3 regions of the Robertmurraya beringensis genome follow, and region 3 is predicted to be linked to each of the others. Evidence: riboswitches for the same ligand, from Rfam matches in the RefSeq annotation. Region 3 holds a riboswitch; each other region holds the start of a gene.
What was found. Region 3 has a riboswitch for cyclic di-AMP ahead of ACFFHF_RS13620 (TrkA C-terminal domain-containing protein). Riboswitches for the same ligand answer to the same signal wherever they lie in the genome.

Region 1 (7,423 bases), on a different contig from region 3:
AAACATCCTTATTCAAGATATGGGGCAGCATTCCTGTAATGAATGAAAATGAGGTTTGAACAAAAAAATAACCTCTTGGTAGAATGAGAGAGTCCTAAAGCCGGCTAGCAAAAAGGACGAACTCAATTAACACCAGGAGGTCTTAAAATGAATTATAACCAAAATGAAAAGATTGCTCAAATCACTTCTCAAACTCTTATTATAGGTGTTGATATTGCCAAGTACAAGCATGTCGCACGTGCACAGGACTATAGAGGAATGGAGTTTGGTTCCCCGTGTTATTTTGATAATACCAAGCCAGGATTTGAACTGTTTCTCAATTGGATCAATCAATTAAAGCTAGAACAACAGATGCAAAAAGTGATAGTAGGAATGGAACCTACTGGCCACTATTGGCTAAACCTAGCACATATACAAAAAGAGAATGATATAAAGTTTGTCGCTGTGAACCCGATACATGTTAAGAGGAGTAAGGAACTTGACGATAATTCACCGACTAAAAACGATGTGAAAGACGCTAAGTCATCGCTCAGTTGGTCAAGGACGGGAGATATGCTGAACCAACGATTCCACAAGGTGTTTATGCAGAACTCCGCGTGGCGAAAAAAATACGTGATCTCCTAACTGATGACCTTCAAACGGTGCAAGGCCAGATTCACAACTGGCTAGATCGGTATTTTCCTGAGTTTTTAACCGTCTTTAAGAGTTGGGAAGGGAAAGCAGCCTTACAGTTTTTAAGGCTAGGAGCCTTACCACATGAACTGACTGATTTCACTAATCAGTTCTTATTGGAACATTTACGAAAGGCAGTTAGTCGGAGTGTGGGACTAAACAAAATACTAGAGTTAAAACAAGCAGCAAAAGAGTCCATCGGACTTCGCCAAGGTGCTGGTATGGCTAAATTAGAACTAGCAACTCTGCTTGATAAGTATGACTAGATACAAAAGAAGTTCGTAGAACTAGATGATAAGATAGATAACCTAATTGAACATATTCCTGGTGTTCAACAAATGTTAGCTATTAAGGGAGTAGGCAGAGATACGGTTGCCGGCTTCTTTGCGGAAGTAGGAAATCTTCAAGATTATTCTCACCCTAGACAAATCATAAAGCTAGCTGGACTGAGCTTGAAGGAGAACACCTCTGGCAAACATAAAGGACAAACAAAAATCACCAAACGAGGTAGGAAGAAGCTAAGGGCTCTCCTTTTCAGGGTTTGTATGATTATGGTTGCGAAGAATTCGGCTTTTAAAGCGTTGCATGCCTATTACACGCAGCGTCCGGATAATCCTCTAAAGAAAATGCAGTCTTTGATAGCCTTGTGCAATAAGTTAATACGTATATTATTTGCCATTGGTAAAAAACAATTTGAGTTTAGTGAAGAGCGAATGTTAAAGGATATCCCTCATATGAGAGTAAACGTAGAAGTTGAAAAAACAGCTTAAATCAGTAGGACCAGTATAGTAGAAAAGAGTTTTAGGTGTTAGAAGTCTCGTACATTTGAAGCACGGATTAGTCAGCAAAGCAATAAAACTTCGGGCAAGGACCCTGTGGGGCAGCATGACTGACATCCACCTCATGGAAAGGTTGGACGAAGGAATTTGAGAGCGAAGACTCTGTGAGGCATGGGAGGGTTGACCTCCATAAGATATGTGGATATCCACCAGTGCGATCATATTTTTACTCATCCACCATTTTTTTGTAAGTGCGTGGCTGATGAGCTATCAGTCTTTTTACTCCAAAGCTCCAAATTTATCCTTACGAGATAAATCCAACCATAGTATCGAGCTTAAACTCTAAAATTACAATTTATAAAATACTGAGAATACTGGAGAAAACGTGAGTTTTCACTTTGTTTATTGAGGGAGGTTTATGGAATAGGAACTATTCTTATTAGTAAAATCGTTGGTAATTGCATTAGGTATAAATAGAGAAGGATTTCTTCGGGAATGATATACACAAACAAATTGAAAGGTCGATGTTATTGAAGAAAAAGCAAATGTTTTCTCTAACTATGATAGTCATTCCTTGGCTTTCTGTTTTGTTTATGGACAAGAAATCATTCTTAAGGTATTTACCTGTTGCAAGTTTTGTTAATCTATTTATAAGTGTCTTTAGTGTCATCAGCAATAAGAAAAGATGGTGGAAAAATAAAAACCCATTCTCCCCAGGGAATGTAGATTTCTCATACATATTAGGGCCATACTTTGTAGCAACATTATGGATATTTAAATTTACTTATGGTAATTTCCCGAAATATTTGATTGTTAATGTAATGCTAAATATCTTTAATGCTTTTCCTATGGCTACTGTGTGGGAAAAGGTGGGTGCATTTAAATTTAAAAAAATCACTCATACTAGCTGGTACTTTATTTGTATATTGCTATCAATTATTATCTACGGATATCAATATGTCATCGAAAAAACGATTGTAAATGAGAGTAGACTAAAATTATAGTTATAAAATATATCGCTTACGCTAGCTACTGTTAAAAGGGTGTTGATCCAGAGGTGGATTAATGCCTATTTCTGTTGAATTTCTTTGTTGTATAAAAGAAGCAGTTTTACTCAAGAGGAATAGCAAAAAAATAAAGACATAAAACAAAGTTACGCTTTGTAGATATTTTCTTCTAGATTCAACATTTAAACCACTTATTGACAACGAGAAAAAGTGGATATATATTTGTCTAAGAAAAAATTAAATGAAATGCCTAATCTAAATTGAGCGGGGGAACCAATCTTTTGGGGTGAATCTACGTTTAGTAGAAGGAGACTCTCAACTCCTAATCCGTCAGCTAACCTCGTAGGCGAATTGAGGGTGGAATGTATTTAATGATACGGGCCATTCTATTTTTTAGAATGGTCTTTTTTATTTTCTGGAAAGGACGGAGACAAATGAAGCAAATAGCCGTACTAGGATTGGGTAGATTTGGAGGGAGTTTAGTTAAAGAATTTAATGAATTAGGAATTGATACAATGGCAGTAGACAAAAGCATAGACAAAGTAAATGAATTTGCTTCTTATGCCACTCATGCTATCCAAGCAAATACTCTTGATGAACCTACTCTGAAGCATTTAGGTATTAGAAATTTTGATTTAGTGGTTGTCTCATTCGGAGACGATATTGAAGCAAGTATCTTAACTACCCTCCATTTAAAAGAGCTGGGAGTTAAGCAAGTGTGGGCAAAGGCTCAAAATGACTATCATCATAAAGTTTTAGATAAAATTGGTGCGGATCGAATTATTCACCCAGAAAGGGACATGGCCAAACGGGTAGCCCATTATATCGCATCCGAAAAAATTATTGATTATATTGAACTTTCTAAGGACCATAGTATCGTTGAAATAGTAGCATCCGATAAATTACATAATCAAACTTTACTTGAACTCGATGTTAGAGCAAAATATGGGTGCAGTGTGGTTGCTGTTCAGCGCGGGGAGGACGTAATTGTTGCACCAGTAGCGGAAGAGGTATTACAAAAAGGAGATGTTTTGATTGTGATAGGACATAATTCCGATTTAAACCGTTTTGAAGAAAAAGGTGTGTAACATGAAAAATAAATTTATAAACGTAAATCCGTCGCAATTATTGGTTTTGGTTTTTGCTATTTCTATACTATTGGGTACAATTCTTCTTAAACTTCCTTTTGCAACGACAACTACTGTTAGTTGGCTGGATGCACTTTTTACAGCTACATCAGCCATGACAGTTACAGGCCTTGTAGTTGTTGATACAGAAACAGCCTATACTCTTTTTGGTGAGATCGTCATTGCTTCTTTAATTCAGTTAGGGGGATTAGGGATCATGTCCTTTGCTGTCCTTATCTACTTGGTTCTTGGAAGGAAGATTGGTTTTAAAGAAAGAGTTCTCGTCCAACAGGCTTTAAATCAAACTTCTCTAGGAGGGATTGTTCAATTAGTAAGAAATCTATTCATCTTTTCATTAGGTATCGAGCTAATAGCCATGATTTTACTATCTCTGCGTTGGGTTCCTGAAATGGGGTTTGCTAAAGGAATCTATTATAGCTTTTTTCATTCTATTTCAGCCTTTAATAATGCTGGATTTGCCTTATGGTCTGACGGTTTAAGCCGTTATGTTGGAGATCCAGTTGTTAATATTGTTATAACTTTACTCTTTATCATAGGGGGAATTGGCTTTACCGTTTTAGCCGACCTAAAGAATAAACGAACGTTTCAAAAGCTTAGCCTACATTCGAAAATTATGATCATTGGTACGTTTGTTATAAACCTATTAGCCATGTTCTTTATATTCTTCTTGGAATATGGAAACCCCAATTCATTAGGGTCCTTATCTGTAGTGGAAAAATGGTGGGCATCGTATTTTCAAGCTGTTACGCCTAGGACAGCAGGATTTAACACTTTAGATATTGGGAGTTTAACCGACCCCACTATTCATCTAATGATTCTCTTAATGTTTGTAGGTGCTGGAAGTGCTTCTACAGGTGGGGGAATTAAACTAACCACATTCTTAATTATTGTGTTGACGGTTGTTACTTATTTAAAAGGAAAAAAAGAAATCGTTGTTGCTAGAAGATCTATAAGCGATACCATCATTTTTCGGTCACTTGCTATTACTATGATTGCTCTAACATTAGTATTTTTAGCTGTCTTTGTATTAACCATTACGGAGGATTCAACTTTCTTACCAATTTTGTTTGAGGTTGTTTCTGCTTTTGGTACCGTAGGCTTATCTATGGGGATTACTGCTTCCCTTTCAATTATTGGTAAGATAGTTATTATCATAGTCATGTTCACTGGTAAATTAGGGCCATTAACACTCGCATTTTCTCTTGCACGGCAGGAAAAATCTAAAATACGTTATCCTCAAGAGGATGTTTTAACAGGATAAGTATGTATGATTCATTTGGCCACCTTTAAGGTGGCTTTATTAAAGATATTTCAAGTTTGTGATAGGGGGCATTAATTTAGAAAGATTAATGCTTTTTCTTATGGAATCTTTTATTGCAGTTAAGGGCAGCATCCTTTAATGAGATAATGAGAATGAAATTTAAAGCTATGATTGTGAACCCATACACTTAAATAATAGGGGGCTTTTATTGTGCGAAATGTTTCTGGCTCAAATTGAGATTGGCTACAATACTCAGGTAAAGGTCAGACAGTTCCTGTCGGAACTGAAGGGTTATATCGAAGAATCAAATGATGGGGTAACGCCCTGAAGGGTTCTCTCTTAGTCGAATAGCATTTGAGTTAGTAAGAATGATAGTGTTATAAGCTCGGCGAAAAGGCGTGAGAAATTACCGTAGCAGTTTTGGCTGCCGAAAGCCTCCTCGATGGAGTGGTGTAATTCATGGTGCTTGAGTTGATTGAATATGGTGAGAATGCAAATAAACCTATAATAAAAGGTTAAGCTGACGAACTTCTGAATGTACGGGTCTACACGCCCAATACATAGAAATGTGTATATCACTTAATGTGAGGTTAACAGTGGATGAGTAAGACTAACAAATATAAAAGTCCATGATATGTTACAGGCATATGAACGGTTAACAGGCTTACAGGAAGCACCTAAGTTCATTCTATAATAGATATAATTCAACATTGTAAGCTGATATCGTGGAGAGCTTACTCTCTAAGAAGCGTTGATAAGGAAAGCAGTAATGAAAATAGTTACTGTATAACTTGTCTTTGTATCAGTGAAAGTGGTGGCACAGTACCAAGGAAAGGTCTAATCAACCTGGAGGGATAGCCACTAGACTAAAAAGAATCATTCAACCATGTAACACAGTTCTTTATCGGTTAATAAGGTTCTTGTGAGACTAAGAGAGGTTCAACTCCCAAGGGAGTCACCAACTTGTTGAAACGGAAGAAACTGAGACACAATGAATATTACGATATGCAACATTGCTTCGATAATTTATATTCTCAAAGTGTCGATGGTCAAAATTTCTATGACTTAATGAAACTGATCAGATCCGATGAAAATATACGTCTTGCTTATCGAAACATTAAAAGAAACACAGGGAGTAAAACAGCAGGGACAAATAAATTAACCATTGATGACATTAAGCATTTGTCGGTAGAAGGAGTAATTGAACACGTTCAAAATTCGCTTCAATCATACAAACCAGAATGTGTACGACGAGTTTTTATTCCTAAAGCAAATGGAAAAGTAAGACCACTAGGAATACCGACAATCTGGGACAGAATTATCCAACAATGTATCTTACAAGTCTTAGAACCCATCTGTGAAGCAAAATTTCATAAACATAGTTACGGCTTTAGACCAAATAGAAGTACCCACCATGCAAAAGCGAGATTAGAATCGCTTATCAATATGGCGGGTCTTTATCATTGTGTAGATGTGGACATAAAAGGATTTTTTGATAACGTCAACCATAGTAAGTTACTCAAACAAATATGGTCTATGGGCATTAAAGATAAATCCTTACTCTCTATTATTTCAAAGCTATTGAAAGCAGAGATTGAAGGAGAGGGTTTGCCAACCAAAGGAACCCCGCAAGGGGGAATACTTTCACCACTCTTATCAAATATTGTTCTAAATGAACTGGATTGGTGGGTCAGTAATCAATGGGAAACGTTTAAGAGTAACCATGAATATAAACAGAATGGAAGTAGAGTTAAGCAACTCAAGAAGTCAAACCTAAAGGAATGTTACATTGTCAGGTACGCTGATGATTTTAAGGTACTCTGTCACTCGCTCGCAAGCGATAAAAATGAATTATGCGATTACGGATTTTCTAAAAAACAGATTACATCTAGAGACAAGTGATGAAAAATCGAAGGTTATCAATTTAAAGAAGAATTCTTCCGAATTCCTTGGGTTCTCATTTCGAGCGATACAAAAAGGGAAAACTAGGTTTGGATTTGTAGCACAATCCAATATGACGAAGAAAGCTAAGTCCAATGCCCTCATTAAAATTAAAGATTCTATAAAAACAATACAGAAAAAACCGTGTGCCGAAACAGTTTGGCACTACAATACAGTAGTAATGGGAATTCAAAACTATTACGCACCAGCAACTAACATTTCTAATAATTTAAGTGAGTTGTCCTCCCACCTAAACAAGACTTTATATAATCGACTAAAGCATTTCAGAACAAAAGCTAAGTTTGATGAAATGACTACCACGCTCCAAAAACGCTATAAAGGATATTCACCACAATTCTTTAAAATTCAAAACATGGTGTTTGTCCCTATCTATGCCCAACGGCATAAAACGAATCTTTGCTTCTCGCAAGATATAAGTAATTATACTGCCGAAGGTAGAAAGAAAATACACAACAATTTAAAAGCGATTAACAAGAGCGTTTTAAGTCATGTCATGAAAATCTTTATTCCAAATCGAACGATTGAATATAACGATAACCGCATTAGCAAGTTCATTGCTCAATATGGAAAATGTGCAGTTACAGGAGCAGAACT
Region 2 (7,423 bases), on a different contig from region 3:
TACAAATGAACTTTAAGCTTTCGTTACGACGCATCGCTCCAGGTAGTAAACCTGCTTCTAATAAAATTTGGAATCCGTTACATACACCGAGTACCGGCTTACCAGCTTCAGCTGCCTTCACGACTTCCTGCATGACGTTACTAAAGCGAGCAATAGCACCTGTTCTTAGGTAATCACCGTAAGAAAATCCACCTGGTAAAAGGATGGCATCAAATCCGTCTAAGCTGGTTGCGTCATGCCATACGTATTCTACTTCTTCTCCTAGTTCATCCTTAATCGCATGATACATATCGATGTCACAGTTTGAGCCAGGAAACACGATTACCGCAAATTTCACTGTGCAACACACTCCTCAATCTCATAGCGATAGTCTTCAATAACTGTGTTAGCTAGGATTTTTTCACATACTTCTTTAACTACTTCTTCTACATCACGATCTGATTTTTCTACTGTTAATTCCATATATTTTCCGATACGAACATCTGATACCGCCTGATAATTTAACGAATGTAGTGAATGAACAACTGCAGTTCCTTGTGGATCTAATACACTCTCTCTTAACGTTACAAACACTTTAACTTTATACATGTTGTGGTCCTCCTAATTTTTCAAGAATTGTTTCATATGCATCCGTTAAACTTCCTAAATCGCGGCGAAATACATCCTTATCAAACTTTTCATTTGTGACTGCATCCCAAAGGCGGCATGTGTCAGGCGAGATTTCATCAGCAAGTAATAATTCTCCTGCAGCATTCTTCCCGAATTCTAGTTTGAAATCGATTAAGCGAATTCCTAGCTCTTTGAAAAAGCTTGATAAAGTCGCATTTACAGTCAGTGCTTTTTCCTTTAATTGCGCTACCTCTTCAGGAGTGGCAAGCTTTAATTCTTCTACATGATCATCTGTGATAAGCGGATCACCTAATGCATCATCCTTTAAATAAAACTCCACTAATGGCTTTGACAGCTCCTTGCCTTCTTCTACTCCAAGGCGTTTTGAAAAGCTTCCAGCTGCCACATTACGAACGACTACTTCAAGAGGAACAATGTCCACCTTTTGAACAAGCTGCTCAGTCTCAGAAAGACGCTTTACAAAGTGAGAAGGAATACCCGCGTCATGAAGCTTTAAAAATAACAAACTAGTAATCTCGTTATTCAAGCGACCCTTCCCATCGATTGTTGCCTTTTTTTCACCATTAAAAGCAGTAGCTGAATCCTTGTACTCAATCCAAACAATTTGTTCATCATCCGTTTTGTACACCCGTTTCGCCTTGCCTTCGTATAATAAGGAACCTTTTTCCATTAGCAATCGTACCTCCTGAATCGGAATATTGGCAATTTTTTGAGTAGAAGCGCCGCTGGGACGCTTCTTTTTATAAACCTAATCTTTCAAAAATGGTATCTACGTACTTGATATGGTAGTTGTAGTCGAAGCAATCATCGATTTCAGCTGGGCTTAACTTGCTAGTAATCAGTTCGTCACTTTCGATAAGTGAGCGGAAATGAACTTGCTTTTCCCAAGCTTCCATTGCTCTAGGTTGAACCGTATCGTATGCTTGTTCACGAGTTAATCCTTTGTCAATTAGCGCAAGAAGAACACGTTGTGAGTAAATCAAGCCAAGTGTACGATCCATGTTTCTCTTCATATTCTCAGGGAAGACCGTTAAGTTTTTCACAATGTTTCCAAAACGGTTCAACATATAGTTGAGTGCGATCGTTGCATCTGGAAGAATGACTCTTTCAGCAGAAGAGTGGGAAATATCTCTTTCATGCCAAAGCGAAACATTTTCGTATGCAGTCATCATGTATCCACGAATCACACGAGCAAGTCCAGTCATATTTTCAGACCCAATTGGGTTTCTCTTATGTGGCATAGCAGAAGATCCTTTTTGCCCTTTTGCGAAAAATTCTTCCACTTCACGTGTTTCACTCTTTTGTAATCCACGAACTTCAGTTGCAAACTTTTCAATTGAAGTAGCAATTAGAGCAATCGTGCTCATATAGTGTGCATGACGGTCACGTTGCAAGGTTTGAGTAGAGATTGGAGCTGGCTTGATTCCAAGCTTTTCACAAACATATTTCTCAACGAACGGATCAATGTTTGCATAGGTTCCAACTGCACCAGAAATTTTACCGTATTCGATGCCTTCAGCTGCCTGCTTAAAGCGATCTAAGTTACGTTTCATTTCCTCGTACCATAGAGCAAGCTTTAAACCAAATGTCGTAGGTTCTGCGTGTACTCCGTGTGTACGACCCATCATAACCGTATGCTTATGTTCTTGAGCTTTATTTTTTAAGATCTCAACAAAGTTCTCTAGGTCTTTTAAAAGGATATCATTCGCTTGCTTAAGCATATAAGACAGTGCCGTATCCACCACATCTGTTGAAGTTAGGCCGTAATGTACCCATTTACGCTCTTCTCCAAGTGTTTCAGAAACAGCTCTAGTAAAAGCGACTACATCATGACGTGTTTCTTGTTCAATTTCATTAATACGGTCAATATTGAAAGAAGCATTTTGACGGATTTTTTCAACGTCCTCTTTCGGAATTTCACCAAGCTCTACCCATGCTTCACATGCAAGGATTTCTACTTCTAGCCAAGCCTTAAAGCGATTTTCCTCTGTCCAAATAGCTCCCATTTCCGGGCGTGTGTAACGATCAATCATGTTTTATCCTCCGATCAATTCTTCAATTTTACTCCAAATCCCACTGTCTTCAATTTCTGCTAGCGCATCTTCTACGTTCTCTCGAAGCAAGGTAATATGCCCCATTTTCCGCTTAAACTTCGGTTCGATCTTTCCATAAAGATGAATTTTCCAATCTGTTACGGATGGAATGGCTTGAAGCACAGCTTCTTGATGCTCTCCTAAAATATTTACCATGACTGCTGGTTTTAAGAGAGTCGTACGTCCTAACGGCAAGTTACATACCGCACGCACATGCTGTTCAAACTGTGACGTTTCACAAGCTTCAATCGTGTAATGACCTGAATTATGAGGCCGTGGTGCCAATTCATTGATATAAATATCGTCCTCTTTTGTAAGAAACATCTCAACCGCTAGCGTGCCGACCAACTGCAAGGCTGAGGCAAGCTTTTTTGCAAGCTCTAATCCCTTTCTAGCTGCATCTCCACTTATTCGAGCCGGAACAATGGTCTCATGTAAAATATTGTCTCGATGTATATTCTCTCCAATTGGGAACACTTCAGTCTGCCCACTTGCACTGCGAACAACGATTACTGAAATTTCCTTCTCAAAAGGAATCCACTTCTCTAACACACACGAACCATGTTCTAGTAACTTCTCAGCCAATGGCAGATCCTGTTCTGTCTTGATGACCAGTTGACCTTTGCCATCGTATCCACCAGTAGCTGTCTTTAAAACAGCAGGAAATCCAAGCCTTTTTATATTATCATAAATGTCTTGTACAGAATGGATGACCGCATAAGGAGCCACTTTCACTCCAGCCTTTTCAATAGCTGCTTTTTCAGTGATTCGGTTTTGAGTGACCTCTAGCAATTGGGTTCCTTGTGGTACATAAGCATGCTCTGCCAGCCATTTTAAAGCTTCTGCATCAATATTTTCAAACTCATAGGTGATCACATCACTTACACTCGCAAGTTCTTTGATTGCCTCAAGATCGTTATACCCTGCCACGATGCTCACATCAGATACTTGAGCACAAGGAGAATCTTCCGCAGGATCAAGGACAGCCACTCGGTACCCTTGAGCTTTTGCCGATAAGGCCATCATTTTGCCTAACTGTCCACCACCGATAATCCCAATCGTTTGTCCTGGCAAAATCACTGGATTAGACAAGCTCATCACTACTTTCCAAAACAGTTTGTTTCGTTGCTTCTCTTTTCTCCTGAAGCTTTAAAGCAATCTCTTCGTTAAAGGCTCCTAATATTTGAGCAGCAAGCAATCCCGCATTCGTCGCACCAGCTGTTCCAATGGCAACCGTTGCTACCGGAACCCCTCCAGGCATTTGTACAATCGATAGTAGGGAGTCTAAACCGTTCAACGCCCTTGATTGAACTGGAACACCGATCACCGGTAAAGTCGTTTTTGCTGCCACCATTCCAGGAAGGTGAGCTGCTCCGCCTGCTCCTGCAATAATGACCTTTATTCCACGATCACGAGCCGTTTCTGCATATTCAAACATCAAGTCAGGTGTTCGATGGGCAGATACCACCTTTTTCTCATACGGTATATTTAAATCGTCTAGCACGGTACACGCTAGTTTCATAGTTTCCCAATCAGATTTGCTTCCCATAATAATTCCAATTTGTGCTTCCACTGTACCCCTCCTAGCTAAATAATATAAAAAGCCCACACAGATTCTTTCCATGACGAGGAAAGGAATCTGTCCGGGCTTGTTCATACAAGATGGAAGAGACACAAAAGAAGCGCCTCTTACTCCGGGCATATCACATTTCCTCATAGTCCGATCATTTACGGTAATCGGGTAGAAACTCATGGGCCATATTCCCATTATTATACGAGGGCTATTTCTGAATCTTAATCTCATGTATATATTACATTCTGTTATATAATCTGTCAATGAAATTGTCGAACGTTTATAATTTATGTATAGTTAATGTTCGTGTTTTACTCTATTAACCGCGCTTCGAATACAATTTTCCTGGCGATCGGCTCATAAGTAACCTCTCCCGCCTCTTTTACTTCTTGAAAAACGGGCTTTTCTGTCCGCTTTACAGGAGTATACCCTTCTTTCGCCATACGTTCAAGACAATCACTTAATGTTTCGTTTTCCTCAACTTCGAAAATGGTTTTTTTTGGTTTTGTCATGTTACATGGTCCTTTCAGTGTCCTTTAATAGTAACCTATTATACCCATTAATACGGGGGAATAGAAGTCTACTTATGCTTACTTACGTTCAATAATAGTTAACAAAATTTTCATTTACATTTTTAAAGGGTGGGAGTATGATAATCAAAGTTTCATATTCTTAAATCGCTGAAACCATTGGTACGGGGGACCCAACTCTTCTGGGGTGAATCCTTTTAAAAGGTAGGGCTACTCATGAGGCCCGAATCCGACAGCTAACCTCGTAAGCGTTTTTTGAGAAGGAAGGTGGAGCTTGTGGAGCAAAATGGCTAATGTCTACAAGTCTTATTTCGTGATGACTTTGTAGGCTTTTTTTGTGGATTTTTTTAGTTAAATCTTACTAGATGGTGGTGTCAAACATGATCTCTTCTATAAAGAGATTACTTATAGGTAGACCTTTGAAGTCTGCCCAGTTAGGTGAACAAAAGTTAAATAAAACAAAAGCTTTAGCGATTTTATCATCGGATGCTTTATCATCCGTTGCCTATGGACCCGAGCAAATCCTGATCGTTCTCGTTTCTATAGGAGCCATCGCTTTTTGGTACTCTATTCCAATAGCGATTGGAGTACTTCTTCTTTTAACCGCTTTGATATTGTCTTACCGACAAATCATATATGCCTACCCTCAAGGGGGTGGAGCGTATGTGGTATCTAAGACCAATCTGGGTGTGAACCCAGGGTTAGTGGCCGGAGGATCCTTATTGGTGGACTATATATTAACAGTGGCTGTAAGTGTGTCAGCAGGTACCGATGCCATTACTTCAGCCTTCCCAGCCTTACATGACTATAATGTGGAGATTGCGATTGTATTTGTTATCTTTTTAACACTTCTAAACTTAAGAGGGGTAACAGAATCTGCCTCCGTTCTTGCTTATCCGGTTTATTTATTTGTTCTAGCCTTATTTATCTTAATCGGAGTAGGTCTATTTAACGTGATCACAGGTCAGGTGCCTCCTGAACTGCATACACCCATTGGAACACCAGTAGCAGGAATTAGCTTATTCCTATTGCTTAAGGCCTTTGCGTCAGGGAGCTCTGCGTTAACAGGAGTCGAAGCGATATCAAATGCCATTCCAAACTTTAAAGATCCTGCTCCAAAAAATGCGGCAAGGACACTGATGCTAATGGGTACATTACTAGCGATTTTATTATCTGGAATTGTCGTTTTAGCTTACTATTACGGCATTACTCCAAAGGCAGAAGAAACCGTCGTCTCCCAAATTGCTAGTCAAACCTTTGGTCGAACCTTTATGTATTTCTTCATTCAAGGGACAACCGCGTTAATTTTAATACTAGCAGCAAATACAGGATACTCGGCGTTCCCATTATTAGCTGTAAACATAGCCAATGATAAGTTTATTCCTCGTATGTTTACACTTCGAGGCGATCGACTAGGCTATTCAAATGGAATTATGATGTTAGGTTTTGCTTCTATCTTGCTCATTATTACTTTTCATGGACATACAGAAAATTTAATCCCATTGTATGCCGTTGGTGTCTTTATCCCCTTTACCCTTTCCCAAACTGGAATGATGGTAAAATGGATTCGCGAAAAGCCCTCTGGTTGGGTATCAAAGCTCATGATTAACTCGGCTGGCGCTCTGATAAGTTTCGTGGTTACAATGATGTTTTTTATCACAAAGTTTAGCCAGGTATGGCCGGTTCTTGTTTTTATTCCTGTGATTGTATTGGTCTTTCACAAAATCCATAAGCATTATGAGGCAATTGCAGATCAGCTTCGTGTGACCACTTGCGAAGCAGCACTCCCCATCGAAGGGAACGTCATCATCGTACCTGTAGCTGGCATTACCCATGTTGTGGAGAACTCGATTAACTATGCTAAGTCACTATCAGCAAGCCAAGTCATTGCTGTGCATGTGGCCTTTGATCGGGAAGAGGAAAAACGCTTTGAGGAAAAATGGAAAGAGTGGCAGCCTGACGTACGATTGGTCACCTTACATTCTCATTATAGAAACATGATTCATCCACTCTCCAAATTTGTCGACACCGTCGAGCATAAAGCGAGTGAGTCCAATTACCGAGTAACTGTGTTAATCCCCCAGTTCATACCGAAAAAAGGCTGGCATAACATGCTTCATAATCAATCTAGCCTTTTGATCCGTTCCTTCTTGCTTTATAGAAAAAATGTAGTTGTTTCGACCTTACCGTATCATTTGAAGCATTAGTTTGGGGCGGGGTTGGAAAAAGCACCTGTGAGGGTGCTTTTTTGTTTTATGAGACCGAAGATTGAACTCTGGCATTTTTATTTGGGAAATGGAGATGCTCATGGGCACATAGAGCCTTTCTATTTTACCACTTGAGGCAATTCGAGTTACTCATGGGCAAATAGAGACATTCTATTTTACCACTTGAGGCAATTCGTGGTGCTCATGGGCAAATAGAGACATTCTATTTTACCGCTTGAGGCAATTCGAGTTGCTCATGGGCAAATAGAGGCATTCTATTTTACCGCTTCTAAGGTTTATCCTCTCTTACGGGCAGATAGAACATCTCTATATACCCGTTTTAACATTCAACTATTGTATTTGGTCAAATAGAGGCATTTGTTTTAACTA
Region 3 (7,423 bases):
TCACTAAGTTTAGATTTGGCGCCCGTGAATTCCAGAAATTAGTGGAATGAAGTCGCTAAATAAAGATTTTGTGCCCTTGAGATCCATATTTTAGTAGAAGGAGGTCATTAAGTTTAGATTTAGTGCCCATGAATTTCACAATCGTGGGGAATCATCTTCCATTAGCTGGGGAAGAGTGAACCTCTTTCCCAACCACTCCTACGTCCATTCCTTCCTTAACAACTCTACGGCGGGAATATCGGCAGGGGCCCAAACAAGGGAAGACAGATGTTCTCGTTTCAGCCAAAGGAGCATCGAGTGTTCACTTGGCAGTGGGATGCCATCCACCAAACGACATTTAATTGTGATCAATTGAATGATAAAGGTCTCATACTCATGCCTATGCTCGTTATGTAATTCATCGGGTTCGATGAGGCAGCCCAGTTCTTCGTGAATCTCGCGTTTAACCGCTGTATGCAAATCCTCGTCCTTTTCGACCTTTCCACCAGGAAACTCCCACATATTTGGCATCACCATGGATGGAGAGCGGAGGGCGCATAAAATTTCTTTGTATTCATTTTCAATCACCGCAGCGACGACTTTGATTTGTTTCTTCATGTTTACCTCCCAGTAGCTTTTTACCATTAAAAACTTGTAAAAGTAGCCTTGTCCATGAAATATGAATCATGCAAGAAAACGATTTCAAGAATATAATAGAAGAAAGAAGGAATTTTAAACGAAAGACCATGAAAAAAGATGTAGTTTTACAAGCTTTGGCCTCATACACTTAATAATACCTAATTTCGTTGAAAACAAACCAAAAAAGATTGAACGGGAGTGAGGTCCATGAATAAGAGTGAATATTTATTCTTCTGCCAGCATTGTGGAGTGCCTCAAAGAATTCCAGAGTTTGCTTTAAAAACGTATCTGTGTGATGAAAAGGTGAAGCAGTATTATTGTAACAATTGCAGTCGAGAAAATAAAATTCCAGAATACGTGAAAAAATTGAAATCGGAGCTCTAGGTAGGGCAAGGATTCTACATATGGCTACACAGGTACCATGTAAATGCTTACATGGTATTTTTTTATGCTCATAGATTTTTAAAGAGAATAGTAAATAGAAAAATAGTTATCAAAAAATTTAAAAAAGAAGTTGTCGAAATGTGAAACATCTATTATAATTCATTTAAATGAATGTCATATAATATAACACAGTGACGGGGGATTATCTAACATGACAAATACTTTAGTAGAATTAGAAACTTCAACTCTAGAACAAATTAAAGAAACAATAAAAGAAAAAAGTGTAGAACTATTACACTTACAATTCGTTGATATTGAAGGAATCTTAAAGCATGTAACAGTAACAGTGGAGCAATTAGAGGATGTAGTAGAAGGAAAAATGATGTTTGACGGATCTTCTGTTAAAGGGTTCTCCCCTATTAATAAGTCAGACCTTTACTTACAACCGGATTTAACAACATTTGCTGTTTTACCTTGGTCAGTAGAAGAAGGATATTCAGAAGCTAGATTTTTATGTTCTGTAAAAAACCCGGATGGAACACCATTTGATGGAGATACAAGAAATGTTTTAAAGAAAACTGTTGAGCGTGCGGCTGAAAGTGGATATACGATTTCAGTTGGACCTGAGCTAGAATTCTTCTTATTCAAAACAGACGAAAATGGCTACGCAACTCAAGAACTAAGTGATAAAGCTGGCTATTTCGAGCCATCACCACATGATCTTGGAGAGCGCGTTCGTTTAGAAATTTACCGTGCATTAAAGGCAATGGGCTTTACAATTGAAGCGTCTCACCATGAGGTAGCTGAAGGTCAACATGAAATCAATTTCAAGTATGCAGATGCTTTAACAGCAGCAGATTTGTCTACTACGTATAAATGGGTAGTTAAAACCATTGCTCAGAAATTTGGATTACATGCAACATTCATGCCGAAGCCTGCATTCGGAATCAATGGTTCTGGTATGCACGTGAATATGTCGTTCTTTGAAGGAAGCGAAAATGCCTTCTTTGATCCATCGGATGAGTTACAATTATCGAAGAAAGCATACCATTTCATTGCAGGTGTACTTGAAAACGTAAAGAGCTTCGCGGCTGTAACAAATCCGCTAGTAAACTCTTATAAGCGTTTAGTACCTGGCTATGAAGCGCCATGCTACCTTGCATGGTCAGCATCTAACCGTTCGGCTCTTATCCGTATTCCAGCAAAGAAAGGTCTTGCGACTCGCGTAGAATTACGTTGTCCAGATCCATCTGCAAACCCATACTTAACGTTTGCTGTCATTGCAGCTGCAGGTTTAGATGGAATTGAAAAAGAACTAGAAGCTCCAGCTCCAATTAACGAAGACATCTTCCATATGACAGATGAGAGAAGAGCTCATTTAGGAATTGAGAATCTTCCTGGAAGCTTAAAAGAAGCTGTAGTTGAATTAGAAGCTAGTAACTTTGGTGCTAAAGCATTAGGCGAGCACGTATATGGTGAATATGTAGCAATGAAAAAAGCAGAGTGGGATAGCTACCGCATCTCCGTTCACGCTTGGGAAATTGAAAACTATCACTCAAAGTTCTAATTTGAACAATCAACTATATAGAATAAAAAGGATGGAACCAATATGTTCCATCCTTTCCTTTTGTAAATGATCAATTAAATGATGGTAATGGTAAAGTCAGGGGAGACTAAATCCATTTTTTCTAAGTCCCATTCAAAAGTTAAAATAGCCGATTGTTTGGATTGGTGCGTAAGGAGACGTTTCCCATTCTTAATAACTAGACTTTCAGCTTCCCAAAAGGTAACCGACTCATCTTCTCCTGTACGATTACAAACAAATACACACAATCCAGTATCCTTTGATCTTTGTTCCCACTCACCGTTTGGGCCGTGTAGCCCTGGGCCCCAGGAGGATGGTGCAATTAAGATCTCAGCTCCTTTATGTAAAAAGGTATCCGCAATGTTTGGGGTATAAGCATCCGCACAGATTAATACACCAATTTTCACATGACCCATGTCAATAGGTTCAATGGAAGTGCCAGATGTAGACCAATCATCGATACTTGCAATCTTCCTTTGTTTACCTATTAATTGACCATCAGGGTTTATAACAAACACGGAATTATAAAGCTCTCCAGTTTCTGACCGTTCAGGACACCCAAGAAATACAGTAGTATTCAAAGATTGAACATAGGTTATAAAGTTTGTCATCCATTCATCCGGTTGTGGCTTGATCCACTGAGTTCCAATCTTTTGAGAAAATTGCAATCCGCTAACGGCTAATTCAGGGGTAATAATCCAATCTACCTGTTGATCCGCCACTTGTTTAACGGCTGTTTCAATGAGCCTTTGATTATTTTCGATATCACCTGCAATTGGCAGCAAGTGTAATAAAGCTACTTTTATTTTCTTCATGATTTCCCCCATTTAGAATTACTGATAATGAGTATTATATCAATGAAACGGGGGAAGTGAGCGGATGGCAGAACACCTTCCTAAGAAATTTGTTACATGCTATGTTGAATGGTGATTATCCTGATCATAATTTGGTAATGAACTAGATCTTGCTAATAGGCGGTTTACTACTTTTTCAGTGATTGGCATAAAGGAATTAAGGATAAGACCCCCAAAACAAACGGTTAAAAGAGTTCCAATGCCAATGGGTCCTTTTAAAAGGATGGCCATGATCAAGAATACGAGATAAATGAATGTTCTCGAAACAAATATATTTGTTCTAGTTAATTCTTGGATGATTAAGGTTAATCGGTCCACTGGAATCGGTGCAAAATGGGTGTGTAAATAGGTTGCCGTTCCTAATCCTATAGCAACTAAACCCATTCCAAAACATATCAATTGGCTGTACCAATGTTCAGGTGAAACCCAATCGCGCAATAAAAAAAGCCACAGATCAATACCAATACCTGTTATCAATGCCGTTAACAACCCCAAAGCTTCTGGTCTTTGTCTTTTTAAAATGGAATTACAACAAATGATTAGGAAAGCTAGGATGATTTCCCAACTACCCACAGTAAATCCCACAGTCTTGGAAAGTCCCACTAAAACTGCATCAAAAGGTGAAGTGCCCAGGTCTGATTGTATAGTGAAAGAAATACCAAGGGTTAATATGAAAATTCCTACTACATATAAAGCATATTTCACTTTTCTCGACCTCTTTATCATTATTTTTTTGTTGCAAACGCAACAAAATTAGGTTAAATTTAACATATACTATTTTTATTGTATTTGCAACAAAAATACGTGCTGAGGAGGGAATTATGAAGGAAATTCTTCGTGAAATGGGAATGATTGCAAGAGCATTAGATTCAATAAGCAATATAGAGTTTAAAGAGTATGACCTGACAAAAGGACAGTATTTGTACTTGGTGAGAATATGCGAAAACCCTGGGATTATTCAAGAAAAGGTAGCGGAAATGATAAAAGTCGATCGAACAACAGCCGCTCGAGCGATAAAAAAACTCGAAATGAATGGGTTTATTGAAAAAAAAGAAGATCAACAGAACAAAAAAATTAAAAAACTCTTTCCAACAGAGAAAGGGAAACAGGTCTATCCTTATATCAAAAGAGAAAATGATTATTCCAATAAGGTAGCGTTAGAGGGCTTTTCCGAAAAAGAAGTAGAAACCTTGTTCCATCATCTTCAAAGAGTTAGAAAAAATGTAGAAAAAGACTGGGAATTTGTAAAAAAGGGAAACAAGAGAAATTATTGATGATATAAAGGAGCGACAGATTTAATGATAAATATCCAACCATGTACCCTTGAGGATTCACGCCAACTTCAAGAAATTAGTTATGTAACTTTTAATGAGACATTTAAGCAGCAGAATTCACCCGAAAATATGAAGGCCTATATGGAGAGGGCATTCCACTTAAACCAGCTAGAAAAAGAATTAGCTAATATTTCTTCGCAATTCTTTTTTGTTTATTTAAATCATGAACTTGCTGGATATTTAAAGGTAAATACCAAGGATGCTCAGACGGAAGAAATGGGTGATGAAGCACTTGAAATTGAGAGAATTTATATAAAAAGAGAATGTCAAAAACACGTAAATATATGCTAAATAAAGCGATAGAAATAGCAAAGGCGCGTGATATGAAGAAAATCTGGTTAGGTGTATGGGAAAAAAATGAAAATGCGATTGCTTTTTATCAGAAAATGGGTTTTGTCCAAACAGGAGAGCATTCTTTTTATATGGGTGATGAGGAACAAAGGGACTTGATCATGACGAAAACACTCATCTAACTTTTTAGGAAAGGGGAATTACATGTATATTCCAAACTATTTTAAGATCACAGATGAAACAATAGCCTACGATATAATGAAAGAGCATAGTTTTGCGACGCTTATTTCTCAAAATAACGGAATGCCATTCGCCACTCATTTACCATTAATGTTGAACAAGGAGAATACCTACTTATACGGACACTTTGCTCGTCCCAATCCTCAGTGGACTAATATCCAAAATCAAACCGTACTAGCTATTTTCCATGGTCCTCATTGTTATATCTCCCCATCTTGGTATGAGACAAATAAGGCGGTTCCAACATGGAATTACGTGACTGTTCATGTGTATGGAGAAGTCGAGCTTTTAGAGGATGAACATGAGTTAATGAATTCTTTACATGAAATGGTATTAAAATATGAGGCTCCTGACAGTTCATACAAATTACAGAACGTAGATGGTGAGTTTCTCACTGGAATGAACAAAGGAATTCAAGGTTTCAAAATAAAAATCAATAAAATCGAAGGAAAAGCGAAGTTAAGTCAAAACCATTCTACACAGCGACAAGAGCTAGTTATTGAACAACTAGATCGTTGTTCAAATACAGATGAGAAACAGATTGCTTCTTTGATGAAGGCTAATCTAAAAAAGTAATGGATTCTTTATTGACAGTATATTGTGCAAGTAATATATTTGTCTAAGATAAAACTAAATAAAAAAGCCGAATCTTTATTGAGCGGGGGAACCAATCTTTTGGGGTGAATCTACAATTTGTAGAAGGAGACTCTCAACTCCTAATCCGTCAGCTAACCTCGTAGGTGTTATTGAGGGTGGATGTATTTTTATACATACAGGCCATTCTATTCTTTAGAATGGTCTTTTTTAATCAAGAAAGGGAAGGAAGTTACAGATGAAACAAATAGCTGTGCAGCGCGATGACAATGTGATTGTGGCACCACTTGCTGAAGAAATTCTCCAAAAGGGTGATGTGTTGATTGTGATTGGTCATAATGCAGACTTGAATCGCTTTGAAGAAAAAGGTGTATAAGAATGAAAACCAAGATGATAAACATGAATCCTTCTCAATTATTAATTTTAGTTTTTACTATCTTTATTATTATAGGAACGATTTTTCTTAAACTTCCATGGGCAACCACGACATCGATCAGTTGGTGGGATGCACTATTTACGGCAACTTCAGCCATGACTGTTACTGGCCTAGCAGTGGTTGATACAGAAACAGCATACACCTTGTTTGGCGAGATTGTAATTGTCTCATTGATTCAATTAGGCGGATTGGGAATTATGTCATTTGCGGTTTTAATCTTTATGGTTCTTGGAAAAAAGATTGGATTTAGGGAGCGAATCCTTGTTCAACAATCCATGAATCAAACTTCACTTGGTGGAGTCGTTCAATTAGTCAGGAACTTGTTTTTCTTTTCATTAGTTATTGAATTCATTGCCATGGTGTTGTTGTCCTTACGCTGGGTTCCAGAGCTGGGGTGGTCGAAGGGGATTTATTATAGCTTTTTTCATTCTATATCTGCGTTCAATAATGCTGGCTTTGCGTTATGGTCGGATGGACTTAGTAGATACGTAGGTGACCCAATAATAAATATTGTCATCACATTATTGTTTATCATTGGAGGTCTTGGATTTACGGTTTTAGCCGATTTAAAAAGTAAAGATACCTTTCGAAAACTTAGTTTACATTCAAAAATAATGATTGTCGGTACCTTTTCTATAAATATTGTTGCCATGCTTTTCATTTTCATTTTAGAATATGGAAATCCGAATACACTTGGCTCCTTATCCTTGGTTGAAAAATGGTGGGCATCGTATTTTCAAGCAGTGACAACTAGAACAGCTGGATTTAACAGTCTGGATATTGGAAGTTTGAGTGATCCAACGATCCATTTTATGATACTACTAATGTTTGTAGGTGCGGGCAGTGCATCGACGGGTGGAGGAATCAAACTAACGACATTCATTGTCATCGTGTTAGCTGTGGTAACGTACCTCAAAGGTAAAAAAGAAATTGTAGTGGCTAGAAGAACGGTCGCTGAAACCATCATATTCCGCTCATTAGCTATTACTATGATCTCTTTAACTTTAATTTTCTTGGCCATCTTTGTATTAACCATTACAGAAGAAGCAGCTTTCCTACCGATTGTGTTTGAAGTCGTTTCTGCGTT

Region 1: it holds a riboswitch for cyclic di-AMP, as region 3 does, so the genes downstream of both, ACFFHF_RS15950 (NAD-binding protein) here and ACFFHF_RS13620 (TrkA C-terminal domain-containing protein) in region 3, are expected to answer to the same signal.
Region 2: it holds a riboswitch for cyclic di-AMP, as region 3 does, so the genes downstream of both, kimA (potassium transporter KimA) here and ACFFHF_RS13620 (TrkA C-terminal domain-containing protein) in region 3, are expected to answer to the same signal.

The regions. Positions count from the first base shown of each region.
Region 1 is NZ_JBHLUU010000109.1:32,806-40,228, reverse strand. It holds partial or broken gene ACFFHF_RS15960 (IS110 family RNA-guided transposase) at 148-1,442, shown strand; gene ACFFHF_RS15955 (hypothetical protein) at 1,982-2,455, shown strand; cyclic di-AMP (ydaO/yuaA leader) riboswitch at 2,696-2,823, shown strand; gene ACFFHF_RS15950 (NAD-binding protein) at 2,893-3,546, shown strand; gene ACFFHF_RS15945 (TrkH family potassium uptake protein) at 3,548-4,867, shown strand; partial or broken gene ltrA (group II intron reverse transcriptase/maturase) at 5,834-7,423, shown strand, end outside.
Region 2 is NZ_JBHLUU010000116.1:59,236-66,658, forward strand. It holds gene purQ (phosphoribosylformylglycinamidine synthase subunit PurQ) at 1-337, opposite strand, end outside; gene purS (phosphoribosylformylglycinamidine synthase subunit PurS) at 334-588, opposite strand; gene purC (phosphoribosylaminoimidazolesuccinocarboxamide synthase) at 581-1,300, opposite strand; gene purB (adenylosuccinate lyase) at 1,371-2,663, opposite strand; gene purK (5-(carboxyamino)imidazole ribonucleotide synthase) at 2,667-3,821, opposite strand; gene purE (5-(carboxyamino)imidazole ribonucleotide mutase) at 3,808-4,296, opposite strand; purine riboswitch at 4,420-4,521, opposite strand; gene ACFFHF_RS17980 (NETI motif-containing protein) at 4,608-4,808, opposite strand; cyclic di-AMP (ydaO/yuaA leader) riboswitch at 4,965-5,093, shown strand; gene kimA (potassium transporter KimA) at 5,207-7,033, shown strand.
Region 3 is NZ_JBHLUU010000098.1:6,442-13,864, reverse strand. It holds gene ACFFHF_RS13660 ((deoxy)nucleoside triphosphate pyrophosphohydrolase) at 199-597, opposite strand; gene ACFFHF_RS13655 (hypothetical protein) at 826-1,002, shown strand; gene glnA (type I glutamate--ammonia ligase) at 1,214-2,569, shown strand; gene ACFFHF_RS13645 (carbon-nitrogen hydrolase family protein) at 2,644-3,402, opposite strand; gene ACFFHF_RS13640 (YczE/YyaS/YitT family protein) at 3,502-4,146, opposite strand; gene ACFFHF_RS13635 (MarR family winged helix-turn-helix transcriptional regulator) at 4,263-4,715, shown strand; partial or broken gene paiA (spermidine/spermine N(1)-acetyltransferase) at 4,740-5,248, shown strand; gene ACFFHF_RS13625 (FMN-binding negative transcriptional regulator) at 5,271-5,882, shown strand; cyclic di-AMP (ydaO/yuaA leader) riboswitch at 5,938-6,064, shown strand; gene ACFFHF_RS13620 (TrkA C-terminal domain-containing protein) at 6,139-6,276, shown strand; gene ACFFHF_RS13615 (TrkH family potassium uptake protein) at 6,279-7,423, shown strand, end outside.